Regions from separate parts of the Pseudomonas paeninsulae genome, predicted to be linked through region 1. Evidence: predicted binding sites of a transcription regulator. Region 1 holds the regulator's gene; each other region holds the start of a gene.
What was found. Region 1 encodes sigma-54, which starts transcription at its own class of promoters, with help from an activator protein. Its sites were predicted from a motif close to ANTGGCATNNANNTTGCTNT; they were not measured.

Region 2: VCJ09_RS10870 (CmpA/NrtA family ABC transporter substrate-binding protein) is a predicted target of sigma-54. The motif match lies at 1,568-1,587, and genes of this name have one in related genera.
Region 3: nirB (nitrite reductase large subunit NirB) is a predicted target of sigma-54. The motif match lies at 1,855-1,874, and genes of this name have one in related genera.

Annotation. Positions count from the first base shown of each region.
Region 1 is NZ_CP141799.1:4,219,686-4,222,958, forward strand. Features, by position in the region: gene lptB (LPS export ABC transporter ATP-binding protein) at 1-555, shown strand, start outside; gene VCJ09_RS19490 (RNA polymerase factor sigma-54) at 689-2,197, shown strand; gene hpf (ribosome hibernation-promoting factor, HPF/YfiA family) at 2,387-2,695, shown strand; gene ptsN (PTS IIA-like nitrogen regulatory protein PtsN) at 2,711-3,184, shown strand; gene rapZ (RNase adapter RapZ) at 3,187-3,273, shown strand, end outside.
Region 2 is NZ_CP141799.1:2,339,282-2,342,554, forward strand. Features, by position in the region: gene VCJ09_RS10865 (ANTAR domain-containing response regulator) at 1-224, opposite strand, end outside; gene VCJ09_RS10870 (CmpA/NrtA family ABC transporter substrate-binding protein) at 245-1,456, opposite strand; gene VCJ09_RS10875 (YgdI/YgdR family lipoprotein) at 1,657-1,866, opposite strand; gene acnB (bifunctional aconitate hydratase 2/2-methylisocitrate dehydratase) at 2,003-3,273, opposite strand, start outside.
Region 3 is NZ_CP141799.1:2,301,815-2,305,087, forward strand. Features, by position in the region: gene nirB (nitrite reductase large subunit NirB) at 1-1,709, opposite strand, end outside; gene VCJ09_RS10710 (bifunctional protein-serine/threonine kinase/phosphatase) at 1,983-3,273, opposite strand, start outside.

The DNA of each region.
Region 1 (3,273 bases):
GGCCGCATACTGATCGACGACCTCGACGTCAGCCACCTGCCGATGCACGGCCGCGCCCGCGCCGGTATCGGTTACTTGCCGCAAGAAGCCTCGATTTTTCGCAAGCTCAGCGTGGCCGACAACATCATGGCCATCCTCGAGACCCGCAAGGAGCTGGATCGGGCCAGTCGTCGCAAAGAATTGGAAAGCCTGCTGCAGGAATTCCATATCAGCCACATCCGCGACAACCTCGGCATGAGCCTGTCTGGTGGTGAACGCCGTCGCGTGGAAATCGCCCGCGCCCTGGCCAGCGCACCAAAATTCATCCTGCTCGACGAACCCTTCGCCGGAGTCGACCCGATCTCGGTCGGCGACATCAAGCAGATTATCCACCACCTCAAGGCCAAGGGAATCGGCGTACTGATCACCGACCACAATGTCCGCGAGACCCTGGATATCTGTGAAACAGCCTACATCGTCAGCGACGGCCAACTGATTGCCGAAGGCGATGCCGATGCTATTCTGGCCAACCAACTGGTCAAAGACGTTTACCTGGGGCACGAGTTCCGCCTGTAACAGCGGTTTTCCTCAACCGAACAGCAGCCAGAGCTAGGCAAACCACTGCAGATCAGGCATATAATTTGCTTCCTTGTGGCGCTACGGCGCCCTGTAGTGGATTGCGCACAGACGCCGGCAAATAAGGTCTGCAATGAAACCATCGCTAGTCCTGAGAATGGGCCAGCAGCTGACGATGACCCCGCAGCTGCAACAGGCTATTCGCCTACTCCAATTGTCTACCCTAGATCTGCAGCAAGAGATCCAGGAGGCCCTGGAGTCCAACCCGATGCTCGAGCGCGAAGAAGACGGTGACGACTTCGACAACGCGAACCCCTTGGCCGACGGCGCCGAAAACCCGGCGCCCGCCCCTCAGCAGGAAGAGTCCTACCAGGACAACAACCACCAGGAAACCCCACAGACCGTGGACAACCTGGAAGAGGGCGAATGGAACGAACGTATCCCCAACGAGCTGCCGGTCGACACCGCGTGGGAAGACGTCTATCAGACCAGCGCCAGCAGCCTGCCGAGCAACGACGATGACGAGTGGGACTTCACTACTCGCACTTCGGCTGGCGAAAGCCTGCAGAGTCACCTGCTCTGGCAGCTCAATCTGGCGCCGATGTCCGACAAGGATCGGCTGATCGGGGTCACCCTGATCGACTGCATCAACTATCAGGGGTACCTGGAAGAAAGCCTCGAGGAAGTCGTCGCAGCCTTCGACCCGGACCTGGACATCGAGCTCGACGAAGTGGAAGCCGTACTGCACCGCATCCAGCAGTTCGAGCCAGCCGGCATTGCCGCCCGCGACCTGCGCGAGTGCCTGCTCCTGCAACTGCGCCAGCTTCCAGCCAAGACACCCTGGCTGACCGAGACTCAACGCCTGGCCAACGACTACCTCGACCTGCTCGGCAGTCGTGACTACAGCCAGCTGATGCGCCGCATGAAGCTCAAGGAAGACGAGCTGCGCCAGGTCATCGAACTGATCCAGAGCCTCAATCCGCGCCCCGGCTCGCAGATCGAGTCGAGTGAGCCAGAATACGTGGTGCCTGACGTCATCGTGCGCAAGCACAACGAACGCTGGCTGGTAGAACTGAACCAGGAAGCCATGCCGCGCCTGCGGGTCAATGCGCAATACGCCGGTTTCGTCAAACGCGCCGACTCCAGCGCCGACAACACCTTCATGCGCAACCAGCTGCAGGAAGCGCGCTGGTTCATCAAGAGCCTGCAGAGTCGCAACGAAACCCTGATGAAGGTCGCCACCCAGATCGTCGAGCACCAGCGCGGCTTTCTCGACTACGGCGACGAGGCGATGAAGCCACTGGTCCTGCACGACATCGCCGAGGCGGTGGGCATGCATGAGTCGACCATTTCGCGGGTCACCACGCAAAAATTCATGCACACCCCACGTGGTATTTATGAGCTGAAATATTTCTTCTCCAGCCACGTCAGCACCTCCGAAGGCGGCGAATGCTCGTCGACGGCGATCCGCGCCATCATCAAAAAACTGGTCGCCGCGGAAAATGCAAAAAAGCCGTTGAGTGACAGCAAGATCGCTGGTTTACTGGAGGCACAGGGCATACAAGTAGCCCGCCGCACAGTCGCAAAATACCGTGAATCGCTTGGTATAGCGCCTTCTAGCGAGCGTAAGCGATTGATGTAAGGTGGCACTCGACGAAAGACCCACAAACAAGGCATACGTCATACCCGGCCTCGCTCTCGCGATAGCAGCCACACTGCCAAGACCCGAGCGACAGCGCCAGGTGTGACTTGCCAGCGTCTTTCACGCCAAAGTATTCCGGCGGCAGGCCCGGTAGCCTGCCTCTCATCCGCGGCAACAAGGAGAAACGGTATGCAAGTCAACATCAGTGGACATCAGCTGGATGTGACCGACGCCCTGCGCGACTATATCGACGAAAAACTCGGTCGATTGGAGCGCCACTTCGACAAGATCACCAACGTGCAAGTCACCATGGAGGTCGAGAAGCTCAAGCAGAAAATCGAAGCGACCCTGCATATCGCCGGCGGCGAAGTGGTCGCCAATGCCGAGCACGACGACATGTACGCAGCCATCGACCTACTGACCGACAAACTCGACCGCCAACTCATCAAGCACAAGGAAAAGCAGATCGACCGCCAGCAGGGCGCTATGGCCCGCTGAGATCGCCTCCCTCCTATGATCCGACTCGAAAATATCCTGACCCCCGGCCGTTCCCTGGTGAACGTGCCGGGAGGCAGTAAGAAACGCGTACTCGAACAGATAGCCAACCTGGTGGCACGCGAACTGCCCGACCTGGATGGCCAAGACATCTTCGAAAGCCTGATCGCCCGTGAAAAACTCGGCTCGACCGGTTTCGGTAATGGCATTGCCATTCCGCACTGTCGCCTGCCGGGCTGTAACGCACCGATCAGTGCGCTGTTGCGCCTGGATGCAGCGGTGGACTTCGACGCCATAGACGGCGCCCCGGTCGACCTGCTGTTCGTCCTGCTGGTACCGGAAGCGGCCACCGACGAACACTTGGAACTGCTGCGCCAGATTGCCAGCATGCTCGACCGCAGCGATGTGCGTGAGCGTTTGCGCCAAGCCCAGAGCAGCGACGCGCTGTATCAGGTCGTGGTGGACATACAAAGCCAACTCAACCGGGCCTGACCATGCGCTTGATCATCGTCAGCGGTCGCTCCGGCTCCGGCAAAAGCACCGCCCTCGACGTCCTTGAGGACAACGGCTTCTACTGCATC
Region 2 (3,273 bases), 1.9 Mb from region 1:
GGGCGCGGTTGATCACGGCTGACCAGTACCACTTGCTCCATCACGTCACGACTGGGGGATTCGGTGTCGATCAGGATCACGTCGGGGCGTACCGCCTCGACGCGTTCGGGCAGGTCGATGGTCAAGCCGGACTCGTCGATCACTTCGAAGCCGGCTTCGATCAGCGCGGCTTTCAGGCGACCGACCTTCTTCGGGGTGTCGTTGATCAATAGGATGCGCAGCATAGGGGTGATTCTCCGGGCAATTACAGGGCGACAACGTCGCTATCGACCAAGGCGTGGAGGTTAAAGCTGCGGGCATAGCCAGCCGGATCTGAGCCATCCCAAGTCTTGCCATCGAGCAACGTAGCGTTACGTTGTTCGGTCGGTACCCTGATATTCAAAGCCTCCGCCGCTTGGCGGTAGAGGTCAAGCTGTTGTACCTGACGGGCGATACCGAGGTAATCGGGGTCGTCGCGCAGCAGGCCCCAGCGGCGAAACTGGGTCATGAACCACATGCCGTCGGAGAGGTAGGGCATGTTGACTGCGCCGTCGGCGTGAAAGCGCAGCGGGTGCGGGTCCAGCCAGGCATGGCCAAGACCATCCTGATACTGGCCGAGGAAGCGCGGCTGAATGGCGCTCAGTGGCGCATCCACATAGTCATTGCCGCTGAGCAATTGCGCAGTACTGCGCTTGTTCTCTTCGTTCTCGTCGATGAAGCGGCTGGCCTCCAGCACGGCCATCACCAAGGCGCGTGCGGTATTGGGGTAGTGCTCGACAAAGGCGCGGGTACAACCGAGCACCTTTTCCGGGTGGTCGGGCCAGATCGACTGGGTAGTGGCCAGGGTGAATCCGAGGTTTTCATCGACCGCCTGGGCGCACCAAGGCTCGCCCGCGCAGAAACCGTCGATGCGCCGGGCTTTGAGATGAGCGACCATCTGTGGCGGTGGCACCACCACGCTGTCGACATCGTTGAGAGGGTGGATGCCCTGGCTGGCCAGCCAGTAGTAGAGCCACATGGCGTGGGTGCCGGTGGGTAGCGTCTGAGCGAAGGTCAGTCTTGCGCCTTTTTGGTGCGCGTGCAGATTTAGTGCGTCGCTTGTGGTCACACCAGCGAATTGCAGTGCATGTGACAGGTTGATGCTCTGGCCGTTCTGGTTCAGGCCCATCAACACCGCCATATCGGTCGCCGGCGCGCCGCCAAGGCCGAGCTGCACGCCATAAATCAGGCCATAGAGGCTGTGCGCGGCATCGAGCTCACCACTGAGCAGTTTGTCGCGCAGGCTTGCCCAGGACGCCTGGCGCTGCAGGTTGATGGTTAACCCATACTTCTCGGCGAAGCCCTGGGTGGCGGCGACAATCACCGACGCGGCATCAGTCAGGGCCATAAAGCCTACGTTCAGTACGCGCTTTTCCGGAGCTTCGCTGCCGGCAGGCCATGCCTGTGTATCGATACGGCTGTGTGTATGCTCGCTCATGGCGCTTTTCCCAGATCAACACAAAAAGGTGCCGCACCAAGCTGCATGACCCAGCGATTGGAGCGACACCATTGTCTATTCAGCCGTTGGAAGGGCTCTATTACCTGGGATTAAGCAAGTGATATGCCAGTACCCGAGATGTGCTGGCGGAACTGTGGCTGGCGTACGGCAATGCTGTGGCCGCTATGAGCAAACCGCGCTCAACGTTCGAGCATCTGCTTGATGTTGCTTTGCGGGATCTGCTGCTCGCGGCCTTCGCTGTCGGTGAACTCGCTCATGCCGGTGTCTTTATCCAGGCGAGGATTACCTTCGCTGGTCAGCAGCTGGCCATTGGTGGTGGTGATGCTGTATTCGCTGCTGCAGCCGGCCAGGGCGAAAGCGCATACAGCCGCGATAAGCCAGATTTTCATGAATGGTTTCGTATGCTGGGAGTGAAGCCGCTGTTACCCCTGCTTGAAAAAGGCAGCTGCTGGGCATCACCTGCAAGGGCTTCAGAAAAGAAAAAGCCCCGCACGATGGCGGGGCTTTTCTTGACGCGTTGCTACGTTAGGCTTGAACGACCGGGATGTTGGCGTTCGCTGCAGCTTCACGGAACTCGGCGATCTGGTCGAAACTCAGGTAGCGATAGACATCGGCTGCCATGGTGTCGATTTCCTTCGCGTAGACCATGTACTCCTCGACGGTCGGCAGTTTGCCGGTGATCGCCGCAACCGCAGCCAACTCGGCCGAAGCCAGGTAGACGTTGGCACCATCGCCCAGACGGTTGGGGAAGTTACGGGTCGACGTCGACACCACGGTGGAGTTCGCTTCAACGCGTGCCTGGTTACCCATGCACAGCGAGCAGCCTGGCATTTCCAGACGCGCACCGGCCTTGCCGTAGATCTCGTAGTAGCCTTCTTCGGTGAGCTGATGCTGGTCCATCTTGGTCGGCGGCGACAGCCACAGGCGTGTCGGCAAGGAGCCTTCGACTTTTTCCAGCAACTTGCCGGCTGCGCGGAAGTGACCAATGTTGGTCATGCACGAGCCGATGAACACTTCGTCGATCTTTTCGCCTTGAACGCTGGACAGCAGACGGGCGTCGTCCGGGTCGTTCGGGGCGCAGAGGACCGGCTCGTTGATATCGGCCAGATCGATTTCGATGATCTCGGCATACTCGGCATCCTTGTCGGCAGTCATCAGCTTAGGATCGGCCAACCAGGCTTCCATCGCCTGAGCGCGGCGTTCCATGGTCCGTGCATCGCCGTAGCCTTCGCTGATCATCCAGCGCAGCAGGGTGATGTTCGAGCGCAGGTACTCGGCGATGGCTTTTTCCGGCAGCTTGATGGTGCAACCGGCAGCCGAACGCTCGGCCGAGGCGTCGGACAGTTCGAACGCTTGCTCGACAGTCAGCTCGTCCAGGCCTTCGATCTCGAGGATGCGGCCGGAGAAGGCGTTGATCTTGCCTTTCTTCTCGACGGTCAGCAGGCCTTTCTGGATGGCTGCGTAAGGAATGGCATGCACCAGGTCACGCAGGGTGATGCCCGGTTGCAGCTTACCTTTGAAGCGCACCAGGATGGACTCTGGCATGTCCAGCGGCATGACGCCGGTGGCTGCGGCGAAGGCTACCAGGCCAGAACCGGCCGGGAAGGAGATGCCCATCGGGAAGCGGGTGTGCGAGTCACCACCGGTGCCGACGGTGTCCGGCAGCAGCATGCGGTTCAACCAGCTGTGGATGATGCCGTCGCCTGGACGCAGGGACACGCCGCCACGGGTGCGGATGAAGTCCGGCAGGGTGTGGTGGGTGGTCACGTCGATCGGCTTCGGGTAAGCCGCGGTGT
Region 3 (3,273 bases), 1.9 Mb from region 1:
ACCGAATAGGTGCCGTCTTTCTGGATATTGGCGTGGGCCCGCTCATTGATGAAGCGCGACTGCGGATCGTCCTTGGCCTCACCCGGCCAGGTGGAGATCAGGTAGTAGTTCAGCGCTGGGCGGCAGGTGGCGCAGCCGTTCGGCGTGCTCCAGTTGAGGAAGGCCATGGTGGCTGGGATGCTAGTCAGGTGCTCTTGGCGGATGGCCTTGCGGATCTGCCCGTGGTTGAGATCGCTGCAACCGCAGATGGCTTTCTCGCTCTTCGGTTTGACGTCAGCCGCGCCGCCCACGGTATTGATCAGGATCTGCTCGACCAGGCCGGCACAGGAGCCGCAGGAGCTGGCGGCTTTGGTGTGCTTCTTCACGTCGTCGACGCTGAACAGGCCGTTTTCCTGGATGGCTTTGACGATGGTGCCTTTGCACACGCCGTTGCAGCCGCACACTTCCATGTCGTCCGGCATGTTGGCGGCGCTGCTCTGACCCTGGTGGCCGGCGTCGCCAATGGCGTTTTCACCGAACATCAGGTGATCGCGGATCTCGCTGACGTTGTGGTTCTCGCGGATCTGACGGAAGTACCAGCCACCGTCGGCGGTGTCGCCATACAGGCAGGCGCCGACCAGCACGTCGTCCTTGATCACCAGCTTCTTGTACACGCCGCCGATCGGGTCGGACAGGGTGATGGTCTCGGTGCCTTCGGCGCCCATGAACTCGCCGGCGGAGAACAGGTCGATGCCGGTGACTTTCAGTTTGGTCGAAGTCACCGAGCCCTGGTAGCGCGAGAAGCCGAGCTGAGCCAGGTGGTTGGCGCAGACCTTGGCTTGCTCGAACAGCGGTGCCACCAGGCCATAGGCGATACCGCGGTGGCTGGCGCATTCGCCGATCGCATAGACGCGCGGATCATAGGTCTGCAGGGTGTCGTTGACCAGAATGCCGCGGTTGCAGGCGATCCCGGATTGTTCCGCCAGGGCGCTGTTGGGGCGGATACCGGCGGCCATTACCACCAGGTCGGCGGGGATGACCTCACCGTCCTTGAATTTGACCGCACAGACCCGGCCCTCACCGTTGTCCAACAGCTCGGCGGTGTGTTTGGGCAGGAGGAACTTCAGGCCACGGTCTTCCAGGGATTTTTGCAGCAGGCGGCCGGCGGTGACGTCGAGCTGGCGTTCCAGCAGCCAGTCGCCGATATGCACCACGGTGACGACCATGCCGCGCAACTTGAGGCCGTTAGCCGCTTCCAGGCCGAGCAGGCCGCCGCCGATGACCACTGCATGCTTATGGGTCTTGGCGGTGTCCATCATCATCTGGGTGTCGGCGATATCGCGGTAGCCGATCACGCCCTGCAGGTCCTTGCCCGGTATCGGCAAGATGAACGGGTTGGAGCCGGTGGCAATTAGCAGGCGGTCGTATTCGGCCTCGCTGCCGTCATCGGCGACTACCACACGGGCCTTGCGGTCGATCTTCACCGCTTTGCGCCCGAGCAGAAGTTTGATGCCGTTGTCCGCGTACCAGCTGAGGTCGTTGAGCACGATCTCTTCGAAGGTCTGCTCGCCGGCCAATACCGGGGAAAGCAGGATGCGGTTGTAGTTCGGGTGCGGTTCGGCGCCGAACACCGTGATGTCGTAGAGGTCAGGGACGAGCTTGATCAGCTCTTCGAGGGTACGCACTCCGGCCATGCCATTACCGATCATTACCAGCTTGAGTTTTTTCATGGTTCCTCACCGTCACGCATAACCGGAAAACAAAAAAGGCGTCCCGCTAGTCACCTAGCGAGGACGCCTTTGTCCAAGTCCCGTTCTCTCGGGAAGTGCGTCCTTCACCGTTGAAGGACGCACTTTATTTAAATTTGCAAATATCAATGCAGGGCGTGTGCCAACTTGGCAAGGGCCTGAATATTAGCGAGTCGGAGCAGTTTTTTGCTGCCGTATTGGCGTTTAATCGCACCTGTATAAGGCGTGTTGCGCCGTTCTGGTGCGTTTGCAGGGTTACTTCAGCAGCAGTACCAGCAGGGTCAGATTCGCGAGTAAGGACACCAGGGCCACGGTGCACCAGACTTTCACCGGTTCGCGTTCGAGCAATGGACGCGGCCTGCTGCTCAGTGACTGGCGCTCACCCTGTTCCAGAGCCAGTAGCCACTCCTCGGCGGTCTCGTAACGTTGCTTCGGCTCCGCGCTGACCGCGCGACTGAGGCTCTCGTCGATCCAGCTCGGCAAGTCGGGGCGATAGCGGCTGGCCGGCGTTGCGCTGCCGAAGCGGGGGTGCTGGAAAGCCTCGATCTCGCCATAGGGATAGTGGCCGGTAAGCAGGTGGTAGAGGGTCACGCCTGCTGCATAGAGATCTTGTTGGGCGCTGGGTGCGACGCCGGTAAAGGCCTCCGGAGCAATGTAGCTGGGGGTGCCAGGCAGGTCATTGGGCTCATCGCGAGACAGGCCAGGGCAGTAAGCCAGACCGAAATCCAGCACGCGCAGTTCGCCGTCGTCACCCCACAACAGGTTTTCCGGCTTGATGTCGCGGTGCAGAATATTGCGCCGATGCAGCATGCCCAGGGCCCTTACCAGGCGCGGGGCGAGATCCAGCCAGTCGGGCAGGCCGAGAGGGCCGGACAGGCGCAGCTGTTCGGCCAGGGTCTGCCCGGCGTATTCGCGCTGCAGGTAGTACAGGTGCTGGCGTTGCGGCAGAGGATGGACTTCGGCGAAGTAGCGTCCGGCCACTCGGCGCAAGAACCATTCCTCGAGCAGCAGGGCAGGGCCTGCTTGCGGGTCGTCGACGCGACTGGCGGGCAGGGTCTTCAACAGCCAGCGGCGCGCCTGGCCATCGCGTACGCGGTAGATCAGCGACTGGCGCGACTCGGCCAGCAAGCGCTCGACCTGCCAGCCTTCGAAGTCCTGGCCTGCGCGCAGTTTCGGCGGCAAGGGCCAATGCTCGAGTTGGGCTAGGGTATCGGCCAAGGCGTTTTCCGGCAGGCCCTCGACCCTCACCAGCAAGGCGCTGGCATTGTCCTGACTACCGGCCAGGTGAGCGGCACTGACCAGCGCGCGGGTCGCGGCGGCAGGGTCTCGCTCATCGTGCAGGATGCGCTGGATACCCGGGTCGCCGAGTGTCGCCCAGACGCCATCACTGACCATCAGGAAGCTCTCGCCCTCGCGCAACTCACCGTCCAGGTAGTCGACTACCAGATGTTGGTCCAGGCCCATGGCACGTTTGAGCACATGCTGCATGCCCTGTTGTTCCCAGACGTGGTCTTCAGTGATGCGCTGGAGTTGGCCTGCGTGCCAG